Regions from separate parts of the Achromobacter sp. SX5 genome, predicted to be linked through region 2. Evidence: predicted binding sites of a transcription regulator. Region 2 holds the regulator's gene; the other holds the start of a gene.
What was found. The regulator NrdR, encoded in region 2, represses ribonucleotide reductase genes. The targets are predictions, from matches to a motif close to CACNANATNTNGTG.
Positions count from the first base shown of each region.

Region 1 (4,407 bases), 2.0 Mb from region 2:
CGGCCTGGCGGTGGACTACATGGCCCGCAACCATGCCGGCGCGGGCATGTGGGAAATCTGGCCGGTCAACCGCTACCACGACAATGGGCTGACGGTTTACTGGTTCGACAAGAACGGCCTTTACGCCGACGCCGAGCTCGACCCCGTCACCGGCGCCGAACTGGACGAGCACCACGACGAGGCCGAAAGCCGCGCCACGCTGGGCGGCCAGCACTTCGTGGACTTCCACTACACCCTGCACGACGCCGGGCTGGGGCTGTGGATCGTGGCCTTCGCCACCATGGCGATGCTGGTGGCGCTGATTTCCGGCGTGGTCACGCACAAACGCATCTTCAAGGATTTCTTCACCTTCCGCGCCAACAAGGGCCAGCGCTCGTGGCTGGACGCGCACAATACGAGCGCGGTGCTGACCCTGCCCTTTCTGTTCATGATCGCCTACACCGGCGTGGTGATTTCCGGCGCGACGCTCATGCCCGCTCCCGTTTCCGCCACCTACGGCGAGGGCCCGCAGGCGCTGCGCGCCTATCTGGCCGAACTGGAAGGCGAGCCGATGCTCGCGCGCAGCGGCGCCGCCCAGGCCGTGCCGGCGCTGGAGCCCATCGTCGCCCGGGCCGAAAGCCTGATCGGCCAGACCGCCCGCGCCATCGTCATCCGCAACCCCGAAGACAGCTCCATGCGCATCGGCGTGTACGGCTGGAACGAGGCGGCCGACACCTTGCGCAACATCAGCGCCACCACCGGCATGGCGGAGTTCACGGGCGACGGCGAACTGCTGCGCGTGCGCCCGGCCGGCGAAGTGCTGGGCGGCGCCGCGCCGCGCACGCGCCAGGTCTTGAGCGACCTGCACATGGCCAGGTTCGGCGGCGTGGCCATGCAATGGCTGTATTTCATCTGCGGCATGGCCGGCGCGGCCCTGATGGGCACCGGCGCGGTCCTCTTCATGGTCAAGCGCCGCGCCCGGCACGGCGGCGAATTCGGCGCCGCCACCGCGCGCGTCTACCGCCTGATCGAAGGACTGAACGTGGCCGCGATGGCCGGGCTGGGCATCGCCTGCGTCGGCTATTTCTGGGCCAATCGCCTGCTGCCGGTGACGCTGCAGGACCGGGCCGCCTGGGAGCTGCGCGTCTTCTTCCTGATCTGGGCGCTGACGCTGCCGCATGCCTGGCTATGCGCCCCGCGCCGCGCCTGGATCATGCAGCTGGGCCTGCTGTCGGCGCTGTGCCTGCTGCTGCCGCTGATGTCGTACGCCGCCGTGGGCGACCACCTGTACGCGCAGATCGCGCGCGGCGACTGGGAAAGCGCCGGCGTCGAACTGAGCGCCCTGGCTTTCGGCGTACTATCGGGCTGGGCGGCCCTGCGGTTATGGCGCCGGCCCGCTACGGCGCCCTCGCAGCGCATCCCCCGCGCAAACGAAGAGGCAGCGGCATGAATTCCAACGACCTGTACGCCATCGGCATGGCCCTGCTGCTGACCTACTCCGGCATGGCCTGCCTGAGCCTGGCCATGCCGCGCCATTACGACCAGGTCTGGGGCCGCGACCCGTCGGCCGGACACAGCCGCGTGCTGCGCGGCGCCGGCCTGCTGCTGCTGGCCCTGGCCCTCCTGCCCTGCGTCAGCCTGTGGGGCAATACGGTGGGCGTGGTGGCCTGGCTGGGCTGGCTGTCGGCCGGCGCCCTGCTGTGGGTCGGCATGCTGTCGTGGGCCCCGCAGCCGGCGGCGCGCACCGCGGCGCTGGCCCTGGCGATCGCGCTGGCCGGGGTCGGAATCGGCTTTTGACGGTCCGCGCAAGGCGCGAAAAACGCGTTTGACGCGCATCAAGCAGGGCTGAAATCCCGCGTCTCGCGTACGTCGACGACACCATATGTGGTGATAGAGTTTCACCACCCTACTACATATGGTGTCAGTCATGCATATCCAGCACATACTCAAGCGCGACGGCCGGGTCGTGGCGTTCGACCGCGACAAGATCGCCCTCGCCATCGCCGCGGCCGGCCAGAGCACCGGGGAACTGGACCTCGCGGGCGCGCAGGCGCTGACCGACGCCGTCATCGACGCGCTGGCCGACCAGCCCTGCCCCGGCGTCGAAACCATCCAGAACCGCGTCGAGGAAGTCCTGGTCCAGGCCGGCCGCTGGCGCACGGCGCGCGCCTACATCGTCTACCGCGAGCAGCACGCCCGCCTGCGCTCGCTGCGCCACACCCTGGTGGACGTGGAAAGCGCCATGGAGGAATACCTGGAGCAGCGCGACTGGCGCGTCAACGCCAACGCCAACCAGGGCTACAGCCTGGGCGGCCTGATCCTGAACGTCGCGGGCAAGGTCACCGCCAACTACTGGCTGTCCAATGTCTTCGCGCCGGAGGCCGGACGCGCCCACCGCGAAGGCGACATCCACATCCACGACCTGGACATGCTGAGCGGCTATTGCGCCGGCTGGTCGCTGCGCCAGCTGCTGACCGAAGGCTTCAACGGCATCCCCGGCAAGGTCGAGGCCACGCCGCCGCGCCACATGTCGGCCGCCATCGGCCAGATCGTCAACTTCCTGGGCACGCTGCAGAACGAATGGGCCGGCGCGCAGGCCTTCAGCTCGTTCGACACCTACATGGCGCCTTTCATCCGCCGCGACGCCATGACCTACGCGCAGGTCAAGCAGGCCATGCAGGAGCTGATCTACAACCTCAACGTGCCCAGCCGCTGGGGCACGCAGACGCCGTTCACCAACCTGACCTTCGACTGGACCTGCCCGGCCGACCTGCGCGAACAGATTCCGTACGTGGGCGGCGAGGAAATGCCGTTCGCCTACGGCGACCTGCAGGCCGAGATGGACATGATCAACCGCGCCTACATCGAAGTCATGATGGCCGGCGACGCCAAGGGCCGCGTCTTCACCTTCCCCATCCCCACCTACAACATCACGCCGGACTTCGACTGGGACCATCCCAACACCGAACGCCTGTTCGAAATGACGGCGCGCTACGGCCTGCCTTATTTCCAGAACTTCCTCAATTCCGACCTGGAGCCGCACATGGTGCGCTCCATGTGCTGCCGCCTGCAGCTGGACCTGCGCGAACTGCTCAAGCGCGGCAACGGCCTGTTCGGCTCGGCCGAGCAGACCGGCTCGGTGGGCGTGGTCACGGTCAACTGCGCGCGCCTGGGCTATACCTGCCGCGGCGACGAGGGCAAGCTGATGGCGCGCCTGGACCATCTGCTGGAACTGGGGCGCGACGTGCTCGAAACCAAGCGCAAGGTGGTGCAGCGCTACATCGACCAGGGCCTGTATCCCTACACCCGCCGCTACCTGGGCACGCTGCGCAACCACTTCAGCACGCTGGGGGTGAACGGCATCAACGAGATGATCCGCAACTTCACCGGCGATATGGACGACATCACCACCGGGCCGGGCCACGCCATGGCGGTCCGGCTGCTGGACCGCGTGCGCGCCCGCATGACCGAATTCCAGGAACAGACCGGCCACCTGTACAACCTGGAGGCCACGCCGGCCGAAGGCACCACCTACCGTTTCGCGCGCGAGGACCGCAAGCGCTATCCCGACATCCTGCAGGCCGGCAGCGACGCGCAGCCCTACTACACCAATTCCAGCCAGCTGCCGGTGGGGCATACGGACGACCCCTTCCATGCGCTGGAGCTTCAGGAAGCGCTGCAGGGCAAGTACACCGGCGGCACCGTGCTGCACCTGTACATGAACGAGGCCGTGTCCTCGGCCGGCGCCTGCAAGGAGCTGGTGCGCCGCGCGCTGTCGAATTTCCGCCTGCCCTACATCACCGTCACGCCGACCTTCTCGATCTGCCCCAACCACGGCTATCTGGCGGGACGCCACGAGTTCTGCCCCAAATGCGATGCCGAGCTGCTCGCCCGGCAATCGTCATGCTGCACCCCGGCCTAGCCGGATATCCCCCTGGCCTCTACCAAGGAACCTCTATGCAAACCCTGACCACCCCCGACATCGCCCCCGCCACCGCCCCGATGCTGGACGACAGCCAGCGCGTGCGCTGCGAGATCTGGACCCGCGTGATGGGCTACCACCGTCCCGTTTCGTCCTTCAACACCGGCAAACAAGGCGAATTCAATGAACGCCGCTTCTTCGTCGAACGCCGCGCCTGAGGGCGCGCGTCCTGCCCCGGCCTGCGGGCCGGGGTCCGCTCCCGCCGCGCGCAGGATGGCCGTCAGGCCGGCCTACGCCGCCTTGCCGCAGCCGGTACTGCAGCCCTTGCCGCGCCACGCCCATTCGGTGGGCGGGCTGGTGCCTTTTTCCACCGTGGACTGGCCCGGCAAGCTGGCCGCCGTGGTCTTCATCGCCGGCTGCCCCTGGCGCTGCCATTACTGCCACAACACCGAATTGCAGACGCGCACCGCGCGCTACGACTGGCATGACATCCGCGCTTTCCTCGA
Region 1 is NZ_CM160041.1:3,043,508-3,047,914, forward strand. It holds gene AC1M14_RS14310 (PepSY-associated TM helix domain-containing protein) at 1-1,429, shown strand, start outside; gene AC1M14_RS14315 (DUF3325 domain-containing protein) at 1,426-1,776, shown strand; gene AC1M14_RS14320 (ribonucleoside triphosphate reductase) at 1,907-3,901, shown strand; gene nrdD (anaerobic ribonucleoside-triphosphate reductase) at 3,937-4,119, shown strand; gene AC1M14_RS14330 (anaerobic ribonucleoside-triphosphate reductase activating protein) at 4,085-4,407, shown strand, end outside.
Region 1: the regulator NrdR is predicted to act here: its motif matches at 1,887-1,900, upstream of AC1M14_RS14320 (ribonucleoside triphosphate reductase).

Region 2 (4,407 bases):
CCGCCACCACGCGCGCCGGACGCGCCGCCAGCACCGCATCCACGCAGGGCGGCGTGCGGCCGTAATGGCTGCAGGGTTCCAGCGTCACGTACAGCGTGGCGCCGGCCACCGACTCGCCGCGCGCCTGCGCGTCGCGCAGGGCGCAGACTTCGGCATGGGGACCGCCGGGGGGCTGGGTCGCGCCTTCGCCCAGCACGCGCCCGTCGCGCACGATCACGCAGCCGACCCGGGGGTTGGGCGCGGTGGAGTACATGACGGTGCGCGCCAGGTCCAGCGCGCGTCGCATCCAGAAAACGTCGTCGGGGTCGCTCGGGGTCATCATGCCCAGGATTGTATGCCGCGCCGGCCGCCTGCGACGGGGCCAGCAGTGAATGTCCGTTTTGGGCCGATAGGCGTCTTTCGCGGCGCGCCGGCGGGGCCGGGATTGCAGTAAAACTGTCGCTACACCCCTTTTTATTCCACTGCCTGGAGCCGGTCCATGAAACAAGCGCTGATCGTCATCGACGTACAAGAATCTTTCCGGCTGCGTCCGTTTTGGGACGAAACGGAATATCCGGCGTTCCTCGGGCAGATCCAGTCCCTGATCGACGCCGCCGTCGCCCGGGACATGCCGGTGCTGCAGGTGTTCCACACCAGCGCCGCCAACGACCCGGCCAACCCGTTCTCGCTGGCTTCCGGCCACGTGCGCACGCTGAAGGAGCTGCACCTCGCCCCCTCCGCCGTGTTCCACAAGACCGTGCATTCCTCGCTCTACGCGGTCGACGCCGACGGCGCCAGCCTGCACGACTGGCTGCGCGAGCACGGCATCGAGGGCGTCATCGTCTGCGGCATCCGCACCGAGCAGTGCTGCGAAACCACGGCCCGCCACGCCAGCGACGCCGGTTTCAAGGTCGTATTCCCGACCGACGCCACGCTGACCTTCGCCATGCAGAGTCCGTCCGGCAAGAACTACACGCCGGCCGAGATCCGCGACCGCACCGAACTGGTGCTGCAGGGGCGCTTCGCCCGCATCGCGCGGGCCGCCGACGCGCTGGCGGGCTAGGAGCCGCGCATGGTGCCGGTGTATTTCGTGCTGTCGCAAGGCGTCGTCCTGCTGGACGTGGCCGGCCCGGCCGAAGCGTTCCGCGTGGCCAACAAACTCTGCCCCGGCGCGTTCGAACTGCATTTCTGCGGCCCGTCGCGCGAGGTCGAGAGCGGCCTGCCCGGCCTGCACCTGGCCCAGGTCAAGCCGCTGCCGGCAGCCTTGCCGGCGCACGCGCTGGTCATCGTATCGGGCGTGGTGGGCCAGCCCACGCGCCTGGACGAACCGCAGGCCCGCGCCATCATCGAGTGGCTCGCGCAGCGCCACCCGGCCGACGGCTTCACGCTGATGACCGTGTGCGCGGGCGCGCTGTTCGCGGCCCGCGCCGGACTGACGCGGCAGCGCGAATGCACCACGCACCACAGCTGCCTGCAGCAGCTGGCGGCCATAGACCCGAGCGCGCGGCTGCACGACAACCGCATCTTCGTCGAGGACGGCAAACTGGTCAGCAGCGCCGGCATTACCGCCGGCATCGACCTGGCGCTGCACATGGTGTCGCGCCATTGCGGGCCGCGGGTGGCCAGCGAGGTGGCGCGCGACATGGTGGTCTACCAGCGGCGCGCCGGCACCGATTCGGCGCTGTCGCCCTGGCTGGACCACCGCAGCCACCTGCATCCGGGCGTGCACCGGGTGCAGGACGCCGTGATCCGCGATCCGGCGGCGCCGTGGTCGGCGCAATCGCTGGCCGACCACGCGCATACCAGCGCGCGCCATCTGACCCGCCTGTTCCGCGAGCACGCGGGCTGCACGCCGATGGACTATCTCTACCAGATACGCGTGGCGCTGGCGCGCGACCTGCTGCGCGACACCCGGCTGGACCTGGAGCGCGTGGCCGAAAAATCGGGTTTCGGCTCGGCCCAGCACATGCGGCGGGTCTGGCGCAAGTTCCAGCCGCTCACGCCCAGCCTGGCGCGCGCGGCGGCCGAACACTGACGGGACGGGGCTTAGTCCTTGCGCAGCTTGCCCGGCAGCAGCGGGCCCTGCATCTCGCGGATGGCCTCGACGAATTCGCCGATGTCCTCGAAGCTCTTGTAGACCGAGGCGAAGCGCACGTAGGCCACCTTGTCGAGCTTGCGCAGCTCGTTCATGACCAGTTCGCCGATCTGCTCGGTGGGCACCTCGCGCAGCCCGCTGGCCAGCAGCTGCTCTTCGATGCGGGCGACCGCGGCGTCCACGTCTTCGGTGCTGACCGGCCGCTTGCGCAGCGCCAGGCTCAGGCTGGCGCGCAGCTTGCCGGGATCGTAATCGCTGCGGCTGCCGTTGCGCTTGACGACCGAAGGCATGGCGAGCTCCACCCGTTCATACGTGGTGAACCGCTTGTCGCAGGACAGGCAGCGGCGGCGACGCCGGATGGCGTCGCCCTCTTCGGAGACCCGGCTGTCGACGACCTGCGTTTCGGCATTGCCGCAAAATGGACACCGCATGTGTGATCCCTAAAGGCGCTGGAGGCAATAGTTAAGCATATTGTAACGGCGACCCGCAGCCATCCATACAGGCCAGGCCGCAAGGCCGGGGCCCGCAAAAAAGCGAAGGGACGGCGCCTTGCGGGACCGTCCCTTAGCCAGGCCAGTGCGGGCGCGCGGCCCGCAGGCGGGCTTACTTCTTGCCGTAGACCGGCAGGCGCGCGGTCAGTTCATTGACGCGGGCGCGCACGGCGGCGATGTTGGCCTCGTCGCGCGGGTTGTCCAGCACGTCGGCGATCAGGTTGGCGGTCAGCTCGGCTTCCGCTTCCTTGAAGCCGCGGGTGGTCATGGCCGGCGTGCCCAGGCGGATGCCGCTGGTCACGAAGGGCTTTTCCGGGTCGTTCGGGATGGCGTTCTTGTTGACCGTGATGTGGGCCTGGCCCAGCACGGCTTCGGCTTCCTTGCCGGTGATGCCCTTGGAGCGCAGGTCCACCAGCATCACGTGGCTTTCGGTGCGGCCGGAAACGATGCGCAGGCCGCGCTTGACCAGCGTGTCGGCCAGGACCTTGGCGTTCTTGACGACCTGCTCGGCGTAGGTCTTGAACTCGGGTTCCAGCGCTTCCTTGAAGGCCACGGCCTTGCCGGCGATGACGTGCATCAGCGGGCCGCCCTGGATGCCGGGGAAGATCGCCGAGTTGATGATCTTTTCGTACTCGGCCTTCATCATGATGACGCCGCCGCGCGGGCCGCGCAGCGACTTGTGCGTGGTCGAGGTGACGAAGTCGGCGTGCGGCACCGGGTTGGGGTAGACGCCGCCGGCGACCAGGCCGGCGTAGTGGGCGATGTCGACCATGAACAGCGCACCGTTGTCGTGGGCGATGCGGGCCATGCGCTCGAAATCGATGTGCAGGGCGTAGGCCGAGGCGCCGGCGACGATCAGCTTGGGCTTGTGCTCCTTGGCCAGCTGCTCGACCTGGGCGTAGTTCAGGACTTCGTTTTCGTCCAGGCCGTACGAGATGAAGTTGTACAGCTTGCCCGAGGCGTTGACGGAAGCGCCGTGGGTCAGGTGGCCGCCTTCGGCCAGGCTCATGCCCAGCACGGTGTCGCCCGGCTTGAGGACGGCCATGTACACGCCCTGGTTGGCCTGCGAGCCCGAGTTGGGCTGCACGTTGGCGGCTTCGGCGCCGAAGATCTGCTTCAGGCGGTCGATGGCCAGCTGTTCGACCACGTCCACGTACTCGCAACCGCCGTAGTAGCGCTTGCCCGGGTAGCCTTCGGCGTACTTGTTCGTGAACTGCGTGCCCTGGGCTTCCATGACGGCCGGGCTGGCGTAGTTTTCCGAAGCGATCAGCTCGATGTGCTGCTCCTGGCGCACGTCTTCCTTCTGGATGGCGGCCCAAACGTCCGGGTCAGCCTTGGACAGGGTGAGGTTGCGGTCAAACATGACGGGGGGTTCCTGAGACGGTAAGAAAGAGAGGAAAACGGCGTCGGACGGGGTAAACCCGGACAATGGCGGATAGTTTACCGCGTCGGGCCGGGCAAATTGCCGCCAAAATGCGCGCAACCCGGGCAAAAATGCCTCGACGGGCGCGAAAACCACGGCATCGCGGCGCGTACGGCAAAACGCCTCAAGCCGGCTTGAGGAACTTTCATGCAAGCCGGCAAGAAAAAAAGGGCCGCATAAAGCGGCCCCTTGCCGGCGGCGCGGCCTCAGGAGGCCGAGGTGGCGCCGATCTGCTTGGGCGCAAGCCTGGGGTTGAGCGTGTAGGTGCCGGTCAGCGAGGCTTTGGCCAGCACGTGGTTCTGCATGGCGCGCAGCGCGTCCTCGCCGGTGAACGAACCCTGCAGGTTCAGGGTCGGCACGTCCAGCGCGTACAGGGTGAACACATAGCGGTGCACCAGCGCGTCGTTCCAGGGCGGGCA
Region 2 is NZ_CM160041.1:5,043,788-5,048,194, forward strand. It holds gene ribD (bifunctional diaminohydroxyphosphoribosylaminopyrimidine deaminase/5-amino-6-(5-phosphoribosylamino)uracil reductase RibD) at 1-286, opposite strand, end outside; gene AC1M14_RS23585 (cysteine hydrolase family protein) at 479-1,042, shown strand; gene AC1M14_RS23590 (GlxA family transcriptional regulator) at 1,052-2,014, shown strand; gene nrdR (transcriptional regulator NrdR) at 2,026-2,505, opposite strand; gene glyA (serine hydroxymethyltransferase) at 2,678-3,928, opposite strand; gene AC1M14_RS23605 (YbhB/YbcL family Raf kinase inhibitor-like protein) at 4,195-4,407, opposite strand, start outside.